2 regions of the Cytobacillus sp. IB215316 genome follow, and region 2 is predicted to be linked to the other one. Evidence: predicted binding sites of a transcription regulator. Region 2 holds the regulator's gene; the other holds the start of a gene.
What was found. The regulator LexA, encoded in region 2, represses DNA repair genes until DNA is damaged. The targets are predictions, from matches to a motif close to CGAACATATGTTCG.
Positions count from the first base shown of each region.

Region 1: the regulator LexA is predicted to act here: its motif matches at 3,098-3,111, upstream of recA (recombinase RecA).

Region 1 covers NZ_JAXBMC010000010.1:33,809-40,582, forward strand. The annotation lists gene rny (ribonuclease Y) at 1-1,230, opposite strand, end outside; gene recA (recombinase RecA) at 1,987-3,027, opposite strand; gene SLH48_RS15325 (competence/damage-inducible protein A) at 3,358-4,596, opposite strand; gene pgsA (CDP-diacylglycerol--glycerol-3-phosphate 3-phosphatidyltransferase) at 4,728-5,306, opposite strand; gene SLH48_RS15335 (helix-turn-helix domain-containing protein) at 5,383-6,276, opposite strand; gene SLH48_RS15340 (DUF3388 domain-containing protein) at 6,297-6,774, opposite strand, start outside.
Region 2 covers NZ_JAXBMC010000002.1:170,114-176,887, reverse strand. The annotation lists gene SLH48_RS05220 (M20/M25/M40 family metallo-hydrolase) at 1-826, opposite strand, end outside; gene SLH48_RS05215 (dienelactone hydrolase family protein) at 1,304-1,897, shown strand; gene SLH48_RS05210 (hypothetical protein) at 1,966-2,130, shown strand; gene SLH48_RS05205 (hypothetical protein) at 2,352-2,570, shown strand; gene SLH48_RS05200 (alpha/beta fold hydrolase) at 2,775-3,908, opposite strand; gene SLH48_RS05195 (TetR/AcrR family transcriptional regulator) at 4,090-4,695, opposite strand; gene lexA (transcriptional repressor LexA) at 5,390-6,013, opposite strand; gene SLH48_RS05185 (LysM peptidoglycan-binding domain-containing protein) at 6,256-6,570, shown strand; gene SLH48_RS05180 (recombinase family protein) at 6,583-6,774, shown strand, end outside.

The DNA.
Region 1 (6,774 bases), on a different contig from region 2:
ATCACCATGATGTGAAGCTATACTATTAATAACAATTGGATGCTCTTTGTATTTCATAGCTAGTTCTACACCAATTTCAACATGACTACCTTCCACCTCATGATCTATAGCCTTACCAATATCATGAAGTAAGCCTGCTCGGCGAGCTAGTAACTCATCCTCACCTAATTCAGCTGCCAACAACCCTGACAAGTAAGCGACTTCCATTGAATGCTTCAACACGTTTTGACCATAACTCGTTCGGTACTTAAGTCGACCTAATATTTTGATTAAATCTGGATGGAGCCCATGTACACCTACTTCAAATGTCGTTTGTTCACCAATTTCACGAATATATTCATCCACTTCTCTTCTCGATTTTTCAACCATTTCTTCAATACGAGCTGGATGAATACGTCCATCTTGAACAAGCTTATCTAAGGCAATGCGAGCCGTTTCACGTCGAATCGGATCGAAGCCAGATAAAATCACTGCTTCAGGTGTATCATCGATAATCAAATCAATACCTGTTAACGTTTCTAGAGTTCGAATATTTCTACCTTCTCGACCAATGATTCGTCCTTTCATTTCATCATTAGGCAGATTTACGACAGAAACTGTAGATTCCGCTACATGATCAGCCGCACAACGTTGAATGGCTAATGATAAAATGTTTTTGGCCTTTTTATCAGCTTCTTCTTTAGCGCGACTTTCTGCTTCTTTGATCGTAATCGCAACATCGTGTGCAAGCTCTTTTTCAACATTGCTAAGAATGATTTGTTTCGCTTCCTCACGTGTCAAACTAGAAATACGTTCAAGCTCTGTTCGTTGTTTGTTAAACATCATTTCCACTTTGCTTTCCATCTCTTCAATATGCTGTTGTCTTTGACTTAGAGAATCCTCCTTTTTTTCTAACACACTCTCTCGCTTAGATAAAGATTCATCCTTACGATCAAGATTCTCTTCCTTATGCATTAACCGATTTTCTTGTTTCTTTAGTTCGCTTCTTCGATCACGAATTTCTTTTTCTGCTTCTGTTCGAAGTTTGTGGATTTCATCCTTTGCCTCAAGCAGCGCTTCTTTTTTAAGCGCGTCAGCCTCTCGATTTGCATCGTTAATAATTTGTTCAGCAGCGCTTTTTGCGCTTGTGATTTTCGCCTCATTAGATTTACGAACAAGTGAGATATAAAGAACAACAACTGCACCGACTATGGCAAGCAAAATGGCGATGACGATAATGGGTTCGCCCATCATTTCACCTCCTCTTGCTATATACTTGTTTCTTGCTAGATTCAAACTGTCGGCATGTAATTTTTCCCTTAATAAATTCCAACATGCACAATGGCTTTTCAAGTTCCAATACTAGAGGCTTTTATAAGCCTAGAAAAAGACTGTGAATTTACTCAATATCGTTGGTAATTTATTGTTAAATACCTACACAAGTAATTTCATCGTGTGCTTCATTAGTACGAGGCAACTATTTCATTGCACTTGTACCTGACACCAACCGATCGCTCCTTCTTCCTATCTGTCCTCCAATTTTGTTTGAAAAAATTCTTAATAGTAACAATTGTAATATTAACAAACATGTATAATATACATACTAATTGTATAGGTGGGTAATTTTATTGTCAAGGCCTGCCACTGCCATCTTTCCTTAATATTGGAAGAGAGCGTACAAACCTTGACTTGAACAGCGACAGACTTTCTTCAAACCTTGGTTCTACAACCTTATAAACTGGTAGGTGATTTACTATACTATGTCCTGCTGTTGAAAGCTATTGAATAGAATTAATAATAAATGAAGGTCCTTTTCATTAACTTTGTTGCATTTTTTTCTACATTTAAATAACTGATGAGTTTTATATGACTTTCATAACCTTTGATAAGAATTGATGCGCCGATCGATAGCTATATTTGTGTTGAACTCTTTTTTTATTACGAAAACAGCGTAAATGAAAAAGAAGGATACTACATGAAGTATCCTTCTTTTAGAGCTTATGTTGTTTACTCTTTGAATTCGAGTTCACTTTGAGAATCGTCGCCTACCGTCTCTGTCGTATTGTTAAGGCCGTAGTGTTCTCGAATTAGTTCGTGTATTTGTTTTGATATGTCCGCATTTTCCATTAAGAATTGTTTAGCATTTTCTCGTCCTTGCCCTAGACGTTCACCTTCAAACGAGTACCAAGATCCGCTCTTCTGGACAATATCGAGCTCAGAGCCCATATCAAGAATTTCTCCCTCTTTGGAAATTCCTTCTCCGTACATAATATCAACCTCGGCTATTTTAAACGGAGGTGCCACTTTATTCTTTACTACTTTTAATTTCGTTTTATTACCTACGATATCATTTCCTTGCTTCAACTGTTCAGCTCGACGAACCTCTAAACGTACTGAAGAATAAAACTTTAACGCACGACCACCAGGTGTAGTTTCCGGATTCCCGAACATAACACCAACCTTCTCACGAATTTGGTTAATGAAAATAGCAATCGTTTTAGATTTATTTATTGCTCCTGAGAGCTTGCGTAAGGCTTGAGACATAAGACGTGCTTGTAAGCCAACATGAGAGTCTCCCATCTCCCCTTCAATTTCAGCCTTTGGAACGAGCGCTGCAACCGAATCTATGACTATAATATCAACAGCACCACTTCTTACAAGTGCTTCAGCAATCTCTAACGCCTGCTCACCTGTATCAGGCTGAGATAGCAATAGTTCATCTATGTTAACACCTAGCTTTTGTGCATAAATAGGGTCTAGCGCATGCTCAGCATCGATAAATGCAGCTTGACCGCCTTGTTCTTGCACTTCAGCAATCGCATGAAGAGCAACTGTTGTTTTACCAGAGCTTTCAGGTCCGTATATTTCAACGATACGACCACGTGGATACCCACCTGCTCCAAGCGCAACATCCAATGCTAATGAACCACTAGGAACGGTAGATATTTGACGTTCCGACTGTTCACCTAACTTCATTATTGATCCTTTACCAAATTGTTTTTCTATTTGTTTTAACGCCATATCTAATGCAGCTTGACGATCACTCACATTTATTCCTCCTCATCTCCATTACTACTTTATACTATACCTTGTTTTTAGATATTTGCCAAGCAAAAAACGAACATCTATTCGTTTTTTTCAAAAGTGCGTTCAATCAGGCAAGCTAGAACATTGTTCTGTAAAGTAGATTTGGGGATCTAAAACTTAAGTTCTTTTCGTATATTTCATTGCTATAGTTCCTTAATTGACAGATAAAGATATCGTTTTACTACTACACAGTCATCGCTTTATAGCAGAAAAGATGCTCATCGTACTAATTATATTCGTGTTTATATTTTAATTCAAAGAAACTACAAAAGTTGGGCAGCCCATGTCTTATTATTTTTTCAATTGTTTGAGTAAATAATAGTATCCATATTTAATAGCTCTTTCTCTAATCGTTTGTCTAGAACCAGCTAATTTCAATGAATAGACTTCTGTAGGATGATCTTTGATCGAAAGTCCAATAAAGACCGTTCCTACATCTTTACCTTCCACGCTTTGTGGCCCAGCAACTCCAGTAAAGCTAATTCCACAGTCAGAGTTACATGATTTCCTCACATGCTCAGCCATTTGTTGTGCACACTCTTTACTGACGGCACCTTCCTGTATAAGTGTCGTTCGGTTAACATTGAGTAATGTTTCCTTCATATCATTCGTATAAGCTACAATTCCACCTTTGGCTACAGATGAAGAACCAGGAACAGCTATTAACTCACTCATAAACATGCCTCCAGTTAAACTTTCAGCGCTTGCTATCGTCAGTTTTTTTTCTTGTAAAACAGCAACCGCATGTTCTAATAGTGAGGTGTTTTCATAGCCATAAAAATATTGACCGACACGACTTAGTATTTCTTGTTCTGTATCATCAAGAAGCTCATTAGCTTTGTCTACTGAGGAATGTTTAGCTGTCAATCGAAGTTTAACTTCAAAGTTAGATGCTAACGGAGCAATCGTCGGATTCACTTGCTTATCAATCAAATCTTCAATCTCAGTTTCCAACTTAGACTCACCAATTCCAAAGAACCTTAATACGCGAGATATGATTCTTTCCCGAACACCTAACAAGTCATTGAGATATTCTGTCCCGTATTTCAAATACATTGGTTGCATTTCCATTGGAGGACCTGGTAATAGCATATATGTGACATGATCCTTCGTTATAGCCATTCCTGGTGCCATCCCATGGTCATTAAGCAATACCGTTGCATTTTCTAGAATAACAGCTTGCTTTTTGTTATTGTCTGTCATTTTACGATTTACTTTTTCATAGTACGCTTCAATTCTCTTAAGCGACTTTTCATGTATGACTAGCTGTTGCTGTAACATTGATGCCATCGTTTCCTTAGTTAGATCGTCTTTTGTTGGGCCTAACCCTCCAGTAAAGATAATTAATTTTGACCGCTGTTTTGCAGTTTCAACAACCCTTTTTAATCGATCTTGATTATCCCCAACTACAGTATGAAAATAAACATTAATTCCCAGATCTGCTAATTGTTTCGAAAGAAATTGGGCATTTGTATTCGCAATTTGCCCTAATAATAACTCTGATCCAACTGCTATAATCTCAGCGTTCATGTCATCCCCCCGTAAAAATAGCATGTGTAGTCTGCTACATAATGTACCTTTAACATTATGAGGATGAGAAGGAAGCCCGTCTCATCCTCATTAAAGATTATACTACTTCGTGCATCGTCTCAAATCCTGGTTCACTTTGAGTTAGCAAATACTTGTTTATTTTTCGCAAAATAGTCCCATCCAGACCAAATTGTGAAAAATACTGCGATCCAGAGTGCTATATCAGCAAATGGAATCGACCATGCTTCAAAAGGAATATTATGTAATAGCAATGCAGAAACGGCTACAATTTGTGCCCATGTTTTAATCTTGCCAAGCATGTTTGCAGCAACAACTTCACCACCACCTGCTAGAACAAGCCGTAAACCGGTTACAGCAAATTCTCTACTTATAATGACTATGACCATCCATGCAGGTGCCAATTCAAACTGAACGAGTGTTATAAGCGCCGCTGACACTAATAGCTTATCAGCTAAAGGGTCTAAAAATTTTCCTAAGTTGGTGACGAGATTATATTTCCTTGCATAATAACCGTCAATCCAATCAGTTGTGGAAGCAATGATAAAAATGATAGCACCAATGAAATGTGTAACAGGTATCTCTCCTCCGCCTATTTGCAATTGTCCCCAGGATAGCGGTGCAAGCATTATCACCAAAAACACTGGAATTAACAAAATACGTGAAACGGTAATCTTATTTGGTATATTCACAAATTCTTCCTCCTTCATAACTTACATGTACAATAATATATCAGAAAAAGCCAAAAAAGCCATCAAAATGATGACTTTATTGTTTATTAAAGAGGATCTCAATTACTTGGGTTGTTCCAGCTTCTTCTGGAAACTCTAACATTTCTCCATTTATATTTATTTCTGTATCTGGTGTGAAGCCTGCTGTAATTACAACCTTGCTTTCGTCAGTCATGTCGTAGGCTAATGGTTGATCCTCAGCATTTAAATTTGTAGAATATAGTTTTTCACCTTGATCATTCACTACTTGAACCCAAGTATCTCCTGTTGATACAATCTCTAAATTAAATTCTTCTGTATTTGATAACTCCATTGAAACATTTCTTCCTTGTATATTTATCACTTCAAGTTCCTGTTCTACAACATCCTCAGGCTCGTCCACTTCTTCATCCTGTACATCAGTTTCTTGATCAGCGTCTTCTGCAGCAGGCTCACTGTCTACCTCTTCAACTGGATCATTTTCTTTTGAATTATCTTCAACGACAATTTCATGCTCTTCTCCACTTTCCTGCGCTGGAGTTCCGTCTGAATTACCTAAAAAATTCAGCGCGATGAAGTAGATACCTATAAGAAGTCCGAAAACAAAAACTCCTGTTAATACTTTTGGTAGCACATCTGCCACTTTTGAAGTTGTTGGTGAAATCTGTTTACGACTCTGTACTCTCGACAGCTGACCAGGTAAATCTGAATTAGATGAGCTAGGGATTTCATTTTCATATTGTTCAAAAATAAGATCAGCATCCAACTCAACTGCTTCACAATACGACTTGATAAACGCACGTACGTAAAATTGTCCAGGCATTCGATCATAATTACCGTCTTCAATTCCGATAAGATAACGTTTTTGTATCTTCGTTAACTTTTGTAAATCGTCTATGCTAATATTTTTTTCTTCTCTTGCTTCTTTTAATCTTTTACCTAGTTCTGTCAATGAAAACACCTTCCAATTTGCTAAAAATCAAATGTAGATAAGCTAGATTCTTGTAACATTTGTGGTTGTTCAACGAGGTCATACGTTATTTCCTCTTCAGGATTATTCCGTAGTTCAATTATATAATCGAAATCGTCCATCGTATATTCAGTATTTCGAACAAAAATATCCGGATGCTCAACTACCTTGACAGCTGGAAGCCTCATAATCTCCCGAACTAGCTGCCAATGGCGTTCTGAAGCCCTTTTCGTTGACACAATACCGTCAATAATAAATAGATTATTTTCGTTATATTCGTCCTCAATGAGCTGACTTCTTACCGTTTGCTTAAGCAATGTTGAAGAGACAAATAACCATCGCTTATTTGCACATACGCTCGCTGCTACGACCGATTCAGTTTTACCAACTCTTGGCATACCGCGTATACCGATTAATTTATGACCTTCTTGTTTATACAATTCTGCCATAAAATCAACTAATACGCCGAGCTCATCTCTG
Region 2 (6,774 bases):
GTGGAGGGGTTACTTCATTATTTATTTTTTCACAAAGAATTGTATTTAACTCTAATTCATCGTTAATGATTGAAGCCATGTAATTGGCATTTAGTCCTGAAAATGGCTCACCAACATGTGTTTCTTTGCCATAACAAAAAAACCCGGGCAAAACTTTGCCAATTGTTCCGGTATAAAGATATTTTGTTTGATCGCCTGGAAAACGTGAAAACATCGGTTCCGAATTGAGTACAGCAGTATATGTTAATTTGTGAGTATCTGCTAATTCAAGAAGGGTAGGTATAGCAGCTCTCATACCTACAGAATTCACTTCCTCATCAGGAACTGTTAGCAATAAAATATTTCCATCAAAACCCCCGTTACATGCTAACTCAATCATTGCCATGTGCATAGCCAGGCCACATTTCATATCCATCGTACCTCTTCCGAATAACCAATCCCCAGTTTCCAAATCATCGCTTACTTCTTTTGGCATTTCAAATTTGTGTTTATAGAAATATGCTGTTAACTTTTTCGCATCAAAGGCAAGGTGATGGAGGTTGCCGTAATCAGCAACGTCAACGACGTCAAAATGGCTAAGGAGAATGACGGTTTTTTTACATTTGTCAGACCTTTTAACTAGAGCGGTCGCAAAATAACGTCCATCGTCTGTTGCATGTAGGGTTATATGGTCTTTGTGATTTTGAAAATATGGTAGTGACTCGAGTTCGGATATTACAAATTGTGGTAACCATGTTTCTGCTTGAGAACCAGTAACACTAGGAATACTTACAAGCTGGCAAAGAAGATCTATGAATTGCTGCTTTGATTGCCATTTTTTACTCATATGATTATCCCTCCACTTACTTTATGGAATAGTTAATTATAATTAATCTTTAAATAACTATTGAACACTCAAGCTTTTGTAAAAAAGCCAGCCTAATTAAAGTTGTTAATTATTCTACTAGAAAAATTTACAAATTAATAGACTATTATTTAATTTTATCAAAGTTACAATAAGGTAAACAAAATGAACCCATTATAGAAAATACGCTCAATAATTAATCAATTAAAGATTTTTCCTAATTAAAAATCCGAACAATTGAGGAGTCTATATGTTGTAGAAAAGGTTCTGTACGAACATTTTTTAACTATTGTTAACAAACAAATGACATCATTAACAAGTAGGTTATAAGGTTGTCATAGTTATAAAGAAAAGAATACGCTCTGCATTTATGGTTAAGTGTGCAATGTATGAGCACAATTATTAAAATCTATGAAGCCATTGAAGAAATTAGGTCAATAATTATTAGGGGTAAAGTAAATGATTTCTTACAAAAATAAATCAGACAAATTAGTGATCGTTGTTCATGAAATATACGGCGTAAATGAGCATATGAGACATATTTGTAAAGAACTATTCAATAAAGGCTTTGATGTGATTTGTCCCAATTTGTATAGTGAAAACAATCAATTTCATTACGATGAGGAGAAATTGGCTTATCACCATTTTGTTAATAAAGTCGGATTTGCTAGAGCAGCTACCTACGTTAAGGCACTTTTAAAAAAATCTAGGCAGGAATACAGTAAAATCTTTATTCTTGGTTATAGTGTAGGTGGGACAGTTGCATGGCTGTGCAGTGAAGACCAGAATTGCGATGGAGTTATTAGTTATTACGGTTCAAGGATAAGGGACTTTATTGACATGATCCCAGCTTGTCCCGCACTACTAATTTTCCCAGAGAATGAAAAATCATTTCATGTCGATCAATTGATTACTAAACTAAACGATAAAGAAAAAATCACCATTAAAAAATATAGAACAAATCATGGATTTAGCGATAACAACTCAGAGAACTATTGTGAATTATCTGCTAAGCATGCATTTAATGAATTGTTACGCTTTATAAGTAGTTGATAAGAAAGGGCCTTCGAAAACTCTGTTGCATTTTTTCACCTACATTTGAGCAACTGGATGAGTATGATATGATTTTTATAGTCTTTAAAGAAGATAAGGTGCCGAACGTGTTTAGCGCTTATCATAAGGCACTTTTTGTAAACTTTATTCCTATAGTTCCTAAAACAGATGATAAAGATACTGTTTTACTCAACTGTCATCGTTTTATAGAAGAAGCTTGTCTCGAATATTAGTTTTATACGAGTTATATTTTAGTACGAAAAACTACATTCTATACAAAACCAGCCTATTATGAAAATCTACAATTAATGTGAAAACAGCCAATAGAAAAATCTGAACTAGGTAGAAATGTTAATGTATTGCTGTTTCAATCCGCATTCTTTGCCAAAATCATGAAACTTCCTACTATTTTTATTCGTATATTATATATATAACTAAATTTGGGGGAGTTTGTATGAAATTTATAATATTTGGGTTTATCTTGTTAGTTATTATTATTGCCATTACTGCGATTAGTACTGGAAATGCTAACAGAACAAAACATCGTATTCATAAGACAAGTTCATCAACTAGTAGTAACAATGATGGAAATGGTGTAGGCTTATATTCATCTGATTACGGTCATGGCGACAGTGGGGGCAGTGGTGACAGCGGAGGAGGAGGGGGAGAATAGATAAAACTAAAGGCCCATAAACGTGGTTTTATATGTTACTCATCGTTGTACAGAAGAAAAAATGCTACGATTTCTAGTTGAAACGTGTTCTTTCTTAATACGAAAAACAACTTAAATTAAAAACCCATTAACTGATTTATATTAGTTCATGGGTTTTCTTCAGCAGGTTAGCTTTATCTTTATTTTTCTAACCCTACAAAATTGTTATTCTTTTTCATTTAACCAATTTGCCATGACTCTGAGAGCAAGGCCGAAATTTCCCACCTGACAGTGATTATGAGCATGATCATCTCTAGTGAAGATTCTTTCAGTTATAGACTTTGCATTCGTTAAAGCTTTTACTTGAATATCGTGCATTTTTAGCGGTATAAAATGATCTTCTGACCCTGTTAATATTAATACATCTTGTGTAACGTGTCCTGATTTTAAATGTGCAGCATTGAATTCTAATAATGCCATGCCACCATCTAACGGAGTATCAGTTTTAGTAATATACATTAAATTATCGGTTCCCCATTTTTCTTGCGGCATCATCTTCATTTTTACATCAGCCATCCAATACATTAATTTAGGATGTTTGAAAAGCCATAAAGCAAACTTCTCAATAATAGGTGGGGGGATTTTCATGTAGTCGTAGGCTATACTAAGAGCAATCACTCGTTTAATTCGCTGTTCATGCGCAGCTGCTCTGAAGCAAAGCCAGCCACCCATGGACACACCTAATAAGGTTACGTCATTTAACTTAAAGTAATCTAGAACGGCTTTTGTTGGTTTTTCCCATTCATAACTAAGTGCTAAGCCAGATTTTTTTAAGGCACCACCTTGCCCTGGTCCTTCAAATAATATGACCTCATAGTTTAAATGTGCAAAATAGCTTGCCATTGAGTATAGCTCTTCCATAAATGAATCAAATCCACCATGAATGACAATTGTTCCTCTGGCATTTTTATTGTTAGAAGGCAGTCTCATTGCAGGTAAGTATACATTTTCGTAGGGTATGTTATAACGTTCAATATCATTTTCAACAAACAGGTCATTATAAAACATTTCAATGAATGTATCATACAGCCTTAATTTATCTGGGTCATTCGGATGAGTAAAAAATTCTGCAGCCCTGTAATAAAATGTTCCATTCATTATGCGTTTTTCATCAATAGCTTTTTCAGCCTGCTTTATCATTTCCTCCTTCCAATCTTCTAACTTTTTTATTCTGGTAGCTGCATCCACCATGTCTTCTTTTCGTGTGTATCCCATTGAATACCACCGATTCATTTGATAGTCTATAATTTTTGTTTTATGAAAATCATGGTATCCTACAGGATAATCAAATTGGGCCATATAATAACTCTCCTTTTCAAATTAAGCTCGTTATTTTGAAAAATAATTGAATGCAGAAAGGAACCATTACTTCAACGATGCACAGATGTAGCATATACCTTACTCCAAATTATCAGTTAGTCAGGTAGAGACTTAAATCTTCACCTACTTTGCTGATGTCAATATGTGATGGTTAAGATCATTATTGATCTGTCAGGCCATTTTTAAGGAAATCAATTAAGTGGTTTAGACTTGACTCATAGTGATCAGGCTTTGACATATCCGCTACATCCACAATATTAGTGAACAAGAAACCAATTAGTGATTGGACGAATTCCAGTGGTAGTGTCTGCCTAATTTCACCTTTGTTATAGGATGCTTCAATGAGCTTGTTCATTTGGTCATTATCCTGAAAATTATGCCTTGTCAACGCCTTTTCGTATATGGGAGTTCCTTTTTCTTTAATAAAGCTGTTTGCAAAACGATTAATATCTGGATATTCATTGGCAAATTGCATTCCAATTCTGATTTGTGTTTTAAATATCGAAAAAATGTCTTTGGAATAATCACTTGGATTCATAACCTTGGCAAGGAATAGTTGCTTTTTTTGAATCAACATGTCTATGAGATTTAAGTAAAGATCTTCCTTGTTGTTAAAATGGTAGTAAAATGAGCCCTTACTCATATTCGCTGTCTTCAAAATATGATTTAATGAGGCTTTGTCATAGCCTTTTTCCACAAATTCATTTAATGCTGCTTGCATTAACGCATCTGAATGTTCGAATTCTTTATTAAATCCTCGCGTCAATTACATCATCTCCTACAAGTTTTTAATCTTAATCGTTAGCTCTGTTCGTAAACTTTGTTGTTATAGTTCTTTATCCTGAAGATAAAGAATACCGTCATTTTATATGAGAATAGATGGCACAAAATCTAGCTGTATTCGTGTTTATTAGTGCAAAAAAAACACGCTATGCTGAAATAGCCTGATAGTTAATGCTGCTTGCTTATTATACATATTAGACCGAATGGTCTAGACCGTCAAGTCTAATCTCGGGATAACGAGCATAAAATTGGTGACATAGTGGGGGATATGAGAAAAAGTGACTAAGAAAATCATTGAATGATAAATTTAAACTAAAGACTTTTTGCTTGAATTTTGTTTTTTTACTAAAAATGGACAGTATTATGAGTTTTATAGGAGCTTAGAAAAGGTGTCTTGAACGCTAGATATATACGTGTGTATATCTTAAAAGTAAAAACAGCAACCATTGTGAAAATAGCCAATCAAAATGAATTCGGAGGGAGCTTACAATATGACAAAAAAATCCTTAGCTCAGAGGTTCTAAGCTAAGGATTGGATTATAATATGAGATCGTATGAATACATTAAAAAGCATTGTGGACTGCTAACCTGTATGTTAATCTATCTGATTGGAACAACGTTTTAAAAGAGACTGTTTGTCAAAGAATAGATCATACATTCGTTATGTACAATAGTGTTTAATGGATGGTACGATACACCCCGATTACTTTTCCTAATATAGCTACATTACGAAGAATAATAGGTTCTAAAGTTGAGTTTTCTGGCTGAAGTCTTATGTAGTCTTTTTCTTTAAAAAATCTTTTTACTGTTGCCTCGTCATCCTCTGTCATTGCAACAACGATATCTCCATTTGAAGCAGTTTGTTGTTGCCGAACAATGACGTGATCCCCATCTAATATACCGGCCTCAATCATGCTATCTCCCATTACTTCAAGCATAAATACATTTTCGTCAGGGGATACAAGTTTATCAGGAAGAGGGAAGTATTCTTCAACATTTTCAATTGCTGTTATTGGTTGACCAGCTGTTACCTTTCCTATAATCGGTACATTCATGACGTTATTTTTTGGGATTACATCAGCAGGATCTAAATCTAATATTTCAATTGCTCTAGGTTTAGTTGGGTCTCTACGGATTAGTCCCTTACTTTCTAAACGAGATAAATGACCATGAACTGTTGAGCTTGAAGCTAGCCCTACCGCTTCTCCAATTTCTCTAACAGAAGGTGGATATCCCTTTGATTGTACTTCTTGTTTTATGAAATCTAGTATGTCTTGTTGCCTTTTCGATAATTTTGCCATCGTTAGCACCTCATTATAATAATCTTTTCTATTGTTAGCATGTATACCCGTTCATAACATTAAAAAATTAAGATCATCTATTAATAATGTAAGGATATACTAGAAAGATTTTACTTTCATTCATTATAGCACGACTTGTTATGTATAACAAACGTAAGTTCGTAAAAATGTTGACATAAAACATTTGTTCGTATACAATAACTAAAAACGAACATGTATTCTGTTAATCAGGGGGACTTATTATGAAACAATCTAAAATTTACTATATCTTATTTTTTACTGTTTTTATCGGCTTTGCTTTTGCACTAATTACTTCTTATAAGGATATCGAGAAAAATGATTATATTACTATTAAAGTAGAAGATGGAGATACACTTTGGGATATTGCGTCCGAGTATAGTAACAGTCACGATTTATCAATCAATGACTTTATCAGTTGGGTAGAGGATGTAAATCAAATAGCTCCTGATAGAATTTTTTATGGTGATGAAATTTATATTCCAGTGTTAAAATCAGAAGGTAATAAAATATATGATACATATGCAGTTAACAATTAATCGGAGGTAGAAATGGAAAAAGCAATAATATATTGTCGTGTTAGTACAAATAAACAAACACAGGAGACATCATTAACACGACAAAAGGCAGAATTACTCCAGCTTGCAAACAGTTACCATTTTGATGTGAAGAAAGTGGTTGTAGAAAGGGCAAGCGGATATGACATGGATAGAGATGGCATTTATGAGCTATTGAATGAAATT